Regions from separate parts of the Geobacillus sp. CX412 genome, predicted to be linked through region 2. Evidence: predicted binding sites of a transcription regulator. Region 2 holds the regulator's gene; each other region holds the start of a gene.
The links. The regulator Rex, encoded in region 2, represses fermentation and respiration genes when NADH is low (regulators of the CRP and FNR family bind a similar motif). The targets are predictions, from matches to a motif close to TTGTGAAATATTTCACAA.
Positions count from the first base shown of each region.

Region 1: the regulator Rex is predicted to act here: its motif matches at 1,896-1,913, upstream of NXM86_RS09860 (hemerythrin domain-containing protein).
Region 3: the regulator Rex is predicted to act here: its motif matches at 1,844-1,861, upstream of NXM86_RS09430 (cytochrome ubiquinol oxidase subunit I).

Region 1 is NZ_CP103461.1:1,849,394-1,852,676, reverse strand. It holds gene NXM86_RS09865 (thiamine pyrophosphate-dependent enzyme) at 1-1,838, shown strand, start outside; gene NXM86_RS09860 (hemerythrin domain-containing protein) at 1,971-2,504, shown strand; gene narI (respiratory nitrate reductase subunit gamma) at 2,578-3,282, opposite strand.
Region 2 is NZ_CP103461.1:3,221,558-3,224,840, forward strand. It holds gene NXM86_RS16715 (CPBP family intramembrane glutamic endopeptidase) at 1-266, shown strand, start outside; gene NXM86_RS16720 (YdiK family protein) at 313-453, shown strand; gene tatC (twin-arginine translocase subunit TatC) at 468-1,214, opposite strand; gene NXM86_RS16730 (twin-arginine translocase TatA/TatE family subunit) at 1,235-1,390, opposite strand; gene NXM86_RS16735 (redox-sensing transcriptional repressor Rex) at 1,387-2,043, opposite strand; gene moaC (cyclic pyranopterin monophosphate synthase MoaC) at 2,033-2,554, opposite strand; gene NXM86_RS16745 (ABC-F family ATP-binding cassette domain-containing protein) at 2,678-3,283, shown strand, end outside.
Region 3 is NZ_CP103461.1:1,763,829-1,767,111, reverse strand. It holds gene NXM86_RS09435 (ABC1 kinase family protein) at 1-1,419, shown strand, start outside; gene NXM86_RS09430 (cytochrome ubiquinol oxidase subunit I) at 1,944-3,283, shown strand, end outside.

The DNA.
Region 1 (3,283 bases), 1.4 Mb from region 2:
CTCCACAGGCGGTATATGACATGAATATTATGGCGTTGAAAATTGCTGAGCATGCCGATGTCCGTCTGCCTGTCATCGTCGCGTATGACGGCTTTTTCACATCACATCAAAAACGAAAAGTACAATATTTTAAAGACCGAAGCGTCGTACAATCCTTTATTGGTGAGCGACCAACGAATTTCCCAAATGCGTCCGACCCGAAAAAGCCGATTACCATCGGAGCTCATATGAACGGGGATGATTTAATCAATAATAACTATCAGCAATCAGAAGCTTTATACCGTGCAGGAGAGGTGTTCAAGCAAGTAGCGCGCGAGTATGCTGTGTTATCAGGCCGCGAATATCCGGTACTCGATTTATATAAAATGGAAGACGCGGAAGTAGCGCTATTTTTACTAAACTCAGCGGCAGAAACGGCAAAAGATGTCGTTGACAAGTTGCGGGCAAAAGGCATTAAAGCGGGAGTCATCAGCCCGAATATTATTCGTCCATTTCCAGTCGAAGAAATTCGCAAAGCATTAAAACATGTTAAAGCACTTCTTATCGGAGAACGGGCGGATTCGTACGGAGCACATGGGCCGAACATGACACATGAAGTGAAATCAGCTTTAAAAGAGGATAAAGAAAATAAAACGATCGTGTTAAGCCGCGTGTTTGGCGTTGGTGGGAAAGATTTTTATGCGGAAGATGCGGAAGCGTTTTTCCAAATGGCGATCGAGGCAATGGAAAAAGGATACGCAGAAAAGCCGTTTGATTATTTTGGACATGTGCCGGGCCGCCCTGAAAAGCGGCAAAAGCCAGTAATCGAGCCAATGCATGGAGATTCGTTTAAAACGGGATTAATTCAAGTTACTCAAGATGAAGAAACGAAGCGGCTAAAAGTAAAAATCCCTCCACTTCGCGCATTAACGGCGAAACCGAAACGGCTTGCTCCGGGGCATGGCGCTTGTCCAGGATGTGGAATTTTCCCAGGGTTAGAGCTATTTTTTAAAGGAATTGAAGGCGATGTTGTCGTCTTATTCCAGACTGGGTGCGCTTACGTTGTAACGACTGCTTATCCATATAGCTCGCATAAACAAACGATGGTCCATAACTTATTCCAAAACGGGGCGGCAACCTTGTCAGGAATGGTGGAAGCATTTTTCGAAATGAAACGCCGCGGAGAACTCAATGTTTCCGATGATGTGACATTTGTGATGGTCACAGGCGACGGCGGCATGGACATCGGAATGGGATCCGCCATCGGAACTGCCCTGCGCAACCACAAATTAATTATTATCGAGTATGATAATGAAGGATATATGAACACCGGCTCCCAAATGTCCTATTCAACACCGATGGGACATATGACAAGCACGACGGGAGTTGGAAAAACGCAGCGCGGAAAGGCGTTTCATCATAAAGACACGCCGCAAATTATGGCGGCAACGAACATCCCTTATGTGTTTACGGGAGCAGAAGCGCTTCCGCAAGATTTAGTGAAAAAAGCGGCGAAAGCGCAATGGTATGCCCAGCATGAAGGAACGGTATACGGCAAGCTGCTTATTACATGCCCGCTAAACTGGAAATCGGAAGAACGATATGGAGAACAAATTTTGAAAGCGGCGGTAGATTCTTGTTTCTTCCCGCTATATGAAGTAGAGCGTGGAAAAACAACTATTACGTATGATCCGGAAGAAAAAAATCGGCGCATTCCGTTGAGCGAATGGCTAAAATATATGGGAAAAGCGAAACATTTATTAAAAGAAGAAAACCGCGATCTTTTGATGGAACTGGAAGAAGAAGTTGAGCGAAGATGGCGCATACTAAAAGCAAAGCATGAACATCCGTATTTATAAAAAATGCGGAACAATCACGCAGGAGGTTTTCTTGTGTGATTGTTTCTTTATCTTGGGGTGTGATATCGCTCACAACGTGTTTGCGAAAAACAAGGTACAATCATGACAAAGAAACAATAGGAGGAATAGATAATGCATTCATTTTGTCATATGGGCGGGCACGAAGAAGTGGAGCTATGTTCAGGTTTAGAGCGTTTAAAGCAGGAGCATGGGCCGTTGCGTGAGCAAATGCATGATTTTTTTGAACTGGCACAGACTATTGGCAACCATGATGAAGTGCAAGATTGGAAAGAACGCTTGCTTGCATTACGGAAAAATGTTCTAGCATTTATTTATGAGTTAGATCCGCACTCAGAGCGGGAAGAAGGTGTGTTGTTTCCAATGATGGCTCGATATATCGGAAGAACATCCGGTCCGATTGCGGTCATGGAGTATGAACACGAACAAGCGAAACAACGAATCGCATCTTTTTTAACAAAAACAGCGGAGCTTCCAGAAACGACCGATCGGGAAAGCGCCATGGAGCTTGCCGATATGGTTATCCAAGCATATCATATTTTGTCGGAACACTTTATGAAAGAAGAAAACGTGCTATTTCCGATGGCCGAACGCATGCTATCTGATAAAGAAAAAGAAGAATTGGCTGAAAAAATAAGCCAAATATAAGAAAAACGGGATGCCCCATATAGGGGTATCCCGTTTTTCCATATATATGAAAGGGGGATTTGAGCATATTATATTAATGAATGTTGTTTAGTTGCTCCGCTTGCTTAGGCATGCGTTTACGATAAACGACATAGTTTCGTCTAAGATAACGGAGCGGCAAGCTAAACACGTGCACCAATCTTGTAAATGGCCAAACGGCAAAAATGCCTAATGCTGCGATAATATGAATTTGAAACCAGATTGGCACCTGTTCCATATAAGCTGGGTTTGGCCGGAACATTAGGACGCCGCGGAACCATGGACCGATTGTTGTTCGATAGTCAAAGCCGTTGGAATCGATATTAAGCAGCGTAGAAAAAAGTCCGGTTAAGATGACAATCGCGAGGAAAAAGAGAGCGATCCAATCCCCACGGCTGCTTGTTACTCTAACGCGCTTTACCGCTATGCGGCGGCGGGTCAGAATGATTAGTCCGATCAGAGCAGCCAATCCTGCCGGAATACCACCAGCAAGGGCAATGAGGTGGTATGCTTCTTCCGAAATGCCCATCGTTTCGTAAACGGCTTCAGGAATCAGAATTCCCATGACATGTCCGATAAAAACGAATAAAATTCCCCAATGGAAAAGAAGGCTGCCGAGACGCAACTGCTTTTTTTCCAATACTTCGCTTGATTTGGACGTCCAGCCAAACTGATCGTATTGATAACGCCAAATATGGCCGCCGATAAAAATCGTTAGGACAACGTAAGGCAAAATGACCCAAAGAAATTGTTTCAACATA
Region 2 (3,283 bases):
AAAAATATAATTTCTTCATTTCCGCACTAGTTAGTTCTCTTTTATTTGCGGTTGTCCATATGGAGTTCGAACACCTGCTGCTGTATGCGACAATGGGATTTACCTTCGCGTTTCTTTACGCGAAAACAAAGCGTATTTTCGTTCCGATTTTTGCCCACGTCACTATGAATACGTTCGTCGTATTAATACAAACGATATTTGCGGATGAGATAGAAAAAATGATGCGGCAAACAGAACAGATACAACTCATTATTGGAGGCTTTTAGTACGATGAAAAGGTCACCATTACAATTCGCTTTTTTCTATTTTCTTATGGGCATCTTATTCACTTACTTGTCGATTCAAAGTGCGGATGAAACCATTTGGAATTTTTTCACGATCGTTCTTGCGATAATAGCTACGCTTGATTTTGGAACTGCGATACGTCTGTTAGTACTTTACTTTAAAAAATGAACCTCCCGCCGCATTCACGGGAGGTTTTCTTGTTCCGTCTGCGCCAATAGCGCTTTGCGATAAGCTATTTTCGAAATCCAAATGCTAATTTCGTATAAAACCGAAAGAGGAATCATAACAATGATTTGTGACAGCACATCCGGCGGAGTAATGATTGCCGCCAAAATCAATAAAACTAAATATGCATATTTGCGCACTTTTACTAACAACATCGGTGTAATCAAGCCAAGCCTTGTTAAAAACATTACAACTACCGGAAGCTGAAATACAATTCCAAATGGCAAGATCAGGTGAAGCAAAAATTCAAAGTATTCATTAATCCCTATCACCTGATGAATGCCGAGACGGGACGCTAAATTTTGCATAAAACGAACGACGAAAGGAAATAAGATGAAATACGCAAAACTAATGCCAGCTAAAAAGAGAAAGATCGAAATCGGAATGTAGCTTAACGTGACTCTTCGTTCCTTTTCATACAGCCCAGGACTGACAAACGCCCAAATTTGATAAAGCAGAACTGGCGCGGTAAGAACAAACGCAAGAACAAACGCAAATTGAACATAAATTTTTATTGGATCTGTTAAACGAAAGGCGTTCATCGTTAATTCCTTCGCTTCGTCCGTTCGCTGCAAATATAAAATGACGGGCTCCACGAAAAAGAAACTAGCAATAAGGGCAATGACAAAAAACGCAAGAACAATAATAAGTCGCTTTCGTAATTCTCCCAGGTGTTCGTACACCGACATTTCTTTATCGTCCATACTTCAATCATCCTAACAAATCATAATTGGTCTGGCTTTTTTTCATCCTCGTCTGTTAATCCTTTAGTGGCATCCTTAAATTCCCGCAGCGATTGACCGAGCGATTTGCCCAGCTCCGGAAGTTTTTTCGTTCCAAACAATAATAAAATAACAAGCACAATTAACAAATATTTCACTTTTCATTCTCTCCTTTATCGGCCGGATAATTTTTTAAGAAATAGACTAATGATTGCAATTCAACCGCTAAATCAATATGATGGACACGAATATGTTTCGGTACGTTCAATCGAGCGGGTGTAAAGTTTAAAATTCCTTTAATCCCTTTTTGAACGAGACGGTCCGTAATCCATTGAGCGGCAGGAGCCGGTACGGTCAAAATCGCAACAGGAATTCCTTCGTGAAGGCGATTTTCCAATTCATCCAAATGATATACTGGCACACCGCCAACTTCTTTTCCTACTTTCTTTTGATCGACATCAAATGCCATCACAATTTTTGTATTATTATTTTTTGTAAAATTATAATTTAAAAACGCTGTCCCTAAGTTCCCGACTCCAAATAACGCCACTTCGGTAATTTCATCTTGATCAAGCGTCTTGCGAAAAAAAGATAATAAATAATTGACATTATATCCGTATCCTTTTTTGCCAAGCGCACCGAAATAGGAAAAATCACGGCGAATGGTCGCGGGATCAACTTTTACTGCCTCACTTAATTCCGCAGAAGAAACTCGTTGTTTTCCTGAAGCATGTAAATTTTTCAAAAAGCGGTAATATAGTGGCAAACGTTTTGCAGTTGCTTGCGGAATTTTTGGTTGTTCATTGTTCATTCGCAAATCCCCCAACACTACTGTTTTCTCGTTGATAATGGCCTGATTTCCCACCTGATTTTTCCACTAAATAGGTTGGGCCAATCACCATCCCTTTGTCTAGCGCCTTACACATATCATACACGGTCAGTGCACAAACAGAAGCAGCCGTCAGCGCTTCCATCTCCACACCTGTACTTCCTTTTGTTTTTACCGTTACGGTGATCAGTAATTGGTAAAGCGCTTTTTCTTCCTCGACATGCCATGCAAATTGGATGTCGACACCTTTTAACATAAGAGGGTGGCACATTGGAATTAAATCAGACGTTTTTTTTGCGGCCATAATGCCGGCTACTTGCGCAACAGCAAGCACATCCCCTTTTTCAATCATGCGATTTGTCATTTTCTCGTAAATTTCTTTATTTACGGTCACGCTCGTTTGTGCTACCGCTACTCGAATGGTATCCTCTTTTTCCGTAATATCGACCATTTTTGCACGGCCTTGTTCATTAAAATGCGTAAATGATGACACACATATCTCCCCCATTTATAAACTATACACTATTTTAGACATCTGTCTTTTATCGTTTTGTTTTATTGCGATAAGAAAACAAATTACGCTACACTATTATTGTTAAACGAGAGGTGAACAACAATGATTATTTTACAAGTCAATCAACTAACAAAATATTTCGGTGCTGACCTTATTTTATCGAATATAAAATTAGAAATACAATCCAAAGATAGAATTGCGCTCGTCGGAAGAAACGGAGCAGGAAAATCGACACTATTAAAAATTATTGCTGGTGAGATGTCTTACGATAGTGGAGAAATCATCAAACCAAAAGAAGTATCGATCGGATATCTTGCTCAAGATAGCGGTCTACACTCCTCTTTATCCATTTGGGAAGAAATGATGACAGTATTTGCTCCTCTAAAAACAATAGAAAAACAACTTCGCCAGATGGAGCTGCAAATGGGAGACCCTGATCTAATCGCCGATTCTTCCCGCTATGAAAAATTATTAAAAGATTATGATGCATTGCAAGAACGCTATAAAGAACAAGGCGGTTATCAATACGAAGCGGATATTCGTTCGATTTTACACGGCTTACAATTTGCGAAATATGACTATATGACGACTCCCGTTCAATCGTTAAGCGGCGGACAACGAACTCGTCTGGCGCTTGGAAAACTGCTTTTAATGAAGCCTGATTTGCTTATTTTGGACGAACCGACAAACCATTTAGACCTTGAAACA
Region 3 (3,283 bases), 1.5 Mb from region 2:
CACATTATTCGTGAACTGGAAAAATTGCAAGATCAAGTCCCGCCTTTTTCGTTTGCCGATGTTCGCCGCATTATCGAGGAGGAGTTGGGGGAAGAGCTGGACCATATTTTTCGTTCTTTTGAGGAAGTTCCGCTTGCCGCTGCCTCGATCGGGCAAGTTCATCGAGCGGTCCTTCATTCCGGTGAAAGGGTAGCGGTGAAAATTCAGCGGCCGCATATCGCATCGGTCATAGAAACAGATTTGGAAATTCTTCAAGATTTGACCGCTCTTGCGGAACGCCGCTTGGAGTGGGCGGAGCAATATCAGATACGTGATATATTGGACGAGCTATCGAAATCGCTTCGTCTAGAGCTCGATTACACCATAGAGGCGCGCAATGCCGAGAAATTTTCCAAACAGTTTCAAAGCGATCCAACTATTTATGTGCCAAAAGTGTTTTGGGACTATTCAACAAAAAAAGTACTGACGATGGAATATGTAGAAGGTATCAAACTCGGGGAACTTGAGCGGCTGAAACAACACGGCTATAACTTAAAAATTCTAGCGGAGCGGCTGGCGAAGGGAATGTTCCAGCAAATTTTTATGGAAGGCTTTTTTCATGGAGATCCCCATCCGGGAAATGTGTTAGCTTTGTCGGGAGACGTGATTGCGTTCATTGATTTCGGCATGGTAGGGAGAATCACTCCAGAAATGAAATATCATTTATCTTCCTTAATTATCGCTTTGATGCGCCAAAGCACCGATGGAGTCATGAAAACGATCGGAGATATGGGCTTGGTGCCGGATGAGGTAAATGTAAGCCAGCTGCGTGAAGATATCGAGCAATTGAGAGAAAAATATTATCATATTCCGTTGAGCAAAGTCAGTCTCGGCGAGGCGGTTCAGGATTTGCTTCATGTTGCATTTCGCCACTCGATCCGCATCCCAAGCGATTTAACGTTGTTAGGGAAGGCGCTATTGACGGTGGAAGGGATCGTGGAAAAATTGGATCCCGACTTTAGTATTATCGACTTTGCCGAACCGTTTGGCCGCCAGCTGCTAAAGGAGCGGATGCGGCCGAAAAACGTAGCAGAAATGGCATGGAAACGCTTTTCCGATTATGGGGAACTGCTTGTGGATTTGCCGAAAAATATAAAAGAATTAACGAGACTGATGAATCAAGGGAAAGTACGCCTGGAGATCGGCATCCCTGACCTGGATTTTCTATTGAGAAAATTAGACCAAATCAGTAATCGTTTATCGTTTAGCATTGTTTTGCTTTCCTTCAGCATCATTATGGTTGGCATTATTATCGGCTCGTCGATGGGAAGACAATCGACATTATTGTGGAAAATTCCGGCGATCGAGATTGGCTTTTGCGTCGCTACCTTAATGTTTTGCTGGCTTTTATATTCGATTTTTAGATCGGGAAGATTTTAAAAGGATATTTCCTTCTTTTTTCTTTTGGTACCAGTACTATATGTTTCGCTTTCAAATGTGATTATGTACTTGCCCCCTGTCAATCATCTATTTATGGATAACTGTTCCATCAATGATGCCAACTTCTGCTTTTTATAGCGATTTTTAATATATGTATAAGATCTTTTACGAATTTCGTCGTAATTTTGTAACACATTTGTCAAACTGTCAAAGAATTTATGATCGTTTTTTTGTTATAGTATTGGTAAGTTTCTCGTTCAATAGATTTGTTTTTGTCACTTCGGAAAGTAGCCAGTTTTTTGTACAGTTTTTATGTTACTCATGTTAATAATGTTTAATTTTGTGAATTTATGAACATGATATCACCTCAGATCATGCTCTAATGAATTCTTAAGGGAGGAATGCGATGGGGTAAGTGCTAGTTATGTGAAGTTTTGAACATATAGTTAGTTATGTGAAATTATGAACATAACATCGCCTCAGGCCAATTCCGAGGAAATACTTAACTTAAAGGAGGAACTACGATGGATCCAGTAATGTTGGCAAGGATACAATTTGCTTTGACTACAATCTACCACTTTTTCTTCGTGCCGCTTACCATTGGTCTAGCATTTATTATCGCTTTGATGCAAACATTATACGTAGTGAAGAAAAATGAGATTTATAAAAAAATGGCGAAATTTTGGGGACATTTGTTCCTGATTAATTTTGCCGTAGGGGTTGTAACAGGAATTATTCAGGAATTCCAATTTGGGATGAACTGGTCGGATTATTCTAGATTTGTCGGTGACGTCTTCGGGGCCCCCCTAGCCATTGAAGCATTGCTTGCCTTCTTTATGGAATCTACCTTTATTGGCCTTTGGATTTTTGGATGGGATCGTTTGCCTAAAAAAGTGCACTTGGCAAGCATTTGGCTTGTATCTATTGGGTCTATGCTTTCCGGTTTTTGGATTTTAACGGCAAACTCCTTCATGCAAGTGCCTGTTGGTTATGAAATTAGAAATGGCAGGGCGGAAATGGTTGATTTTCTTGCGCTTATAACGAATGGACAATTATGGGTGGAGTTTCCTCATGTCATCACAGGTGCATTGTGTACTGGAGCATTCTTCATTGCTGGTGTAAGTGCCTATAATCTATTAAAAAAGAAACATGTTGATTTTTACAAAAAATCCATGAATATCGCCTTAATCATTGGTTTCATCGGCAGTTTGGGGACTGCTTTCACCGGACATGCCCAAGCGCAATATCTTGTAAAAACACAGCCAATGAAGATGGCAGCTGCAGAGGGGATTTGGGAAGATACGCCTGATCCTGCGCCATGGTCAGTATTTGCCTTGATTGATACAGAAAAACAAGAAAATAAGTTTGAACTAAACATTCCTTATGCATTAAGCTATTTATCTTATTCTAAATTTGAAGGCAGCTTAAAAGGAATGAAAACTCTCCAAGCTGAATATGCGGAAAAATACGATCCAATCGTTGGTGAAGGTACAAATTATATTCCTCCAGTCAAGACGACGTATTGGAGCTTCCGTTTAATGGTTGGCCTTGGTACAGCGATGATATTGTTATCGATGATTGGTCTGTATCTGTGGAAAAAGGGACGAATTGAGCAAAGCAGTATGTTCTTGAAAATCCTAGTTCCTGCTATTTCATTTCCGTTTTTGGCAAACACTTTCGGATGGATCATGACCGAAGTGGGTCGTCAGCCATGGACGGTATTTGGATTGATGACGACAGCTGACGCTGTATCACCAAATGTTTCTGCAGGGACCGTTTTATTTTCCATCATTATGTACACACTGATATTCACGATTCTTGCAGGCGTGATGGTTTATTTGATGGTTCGCGAAATTAAACGAGG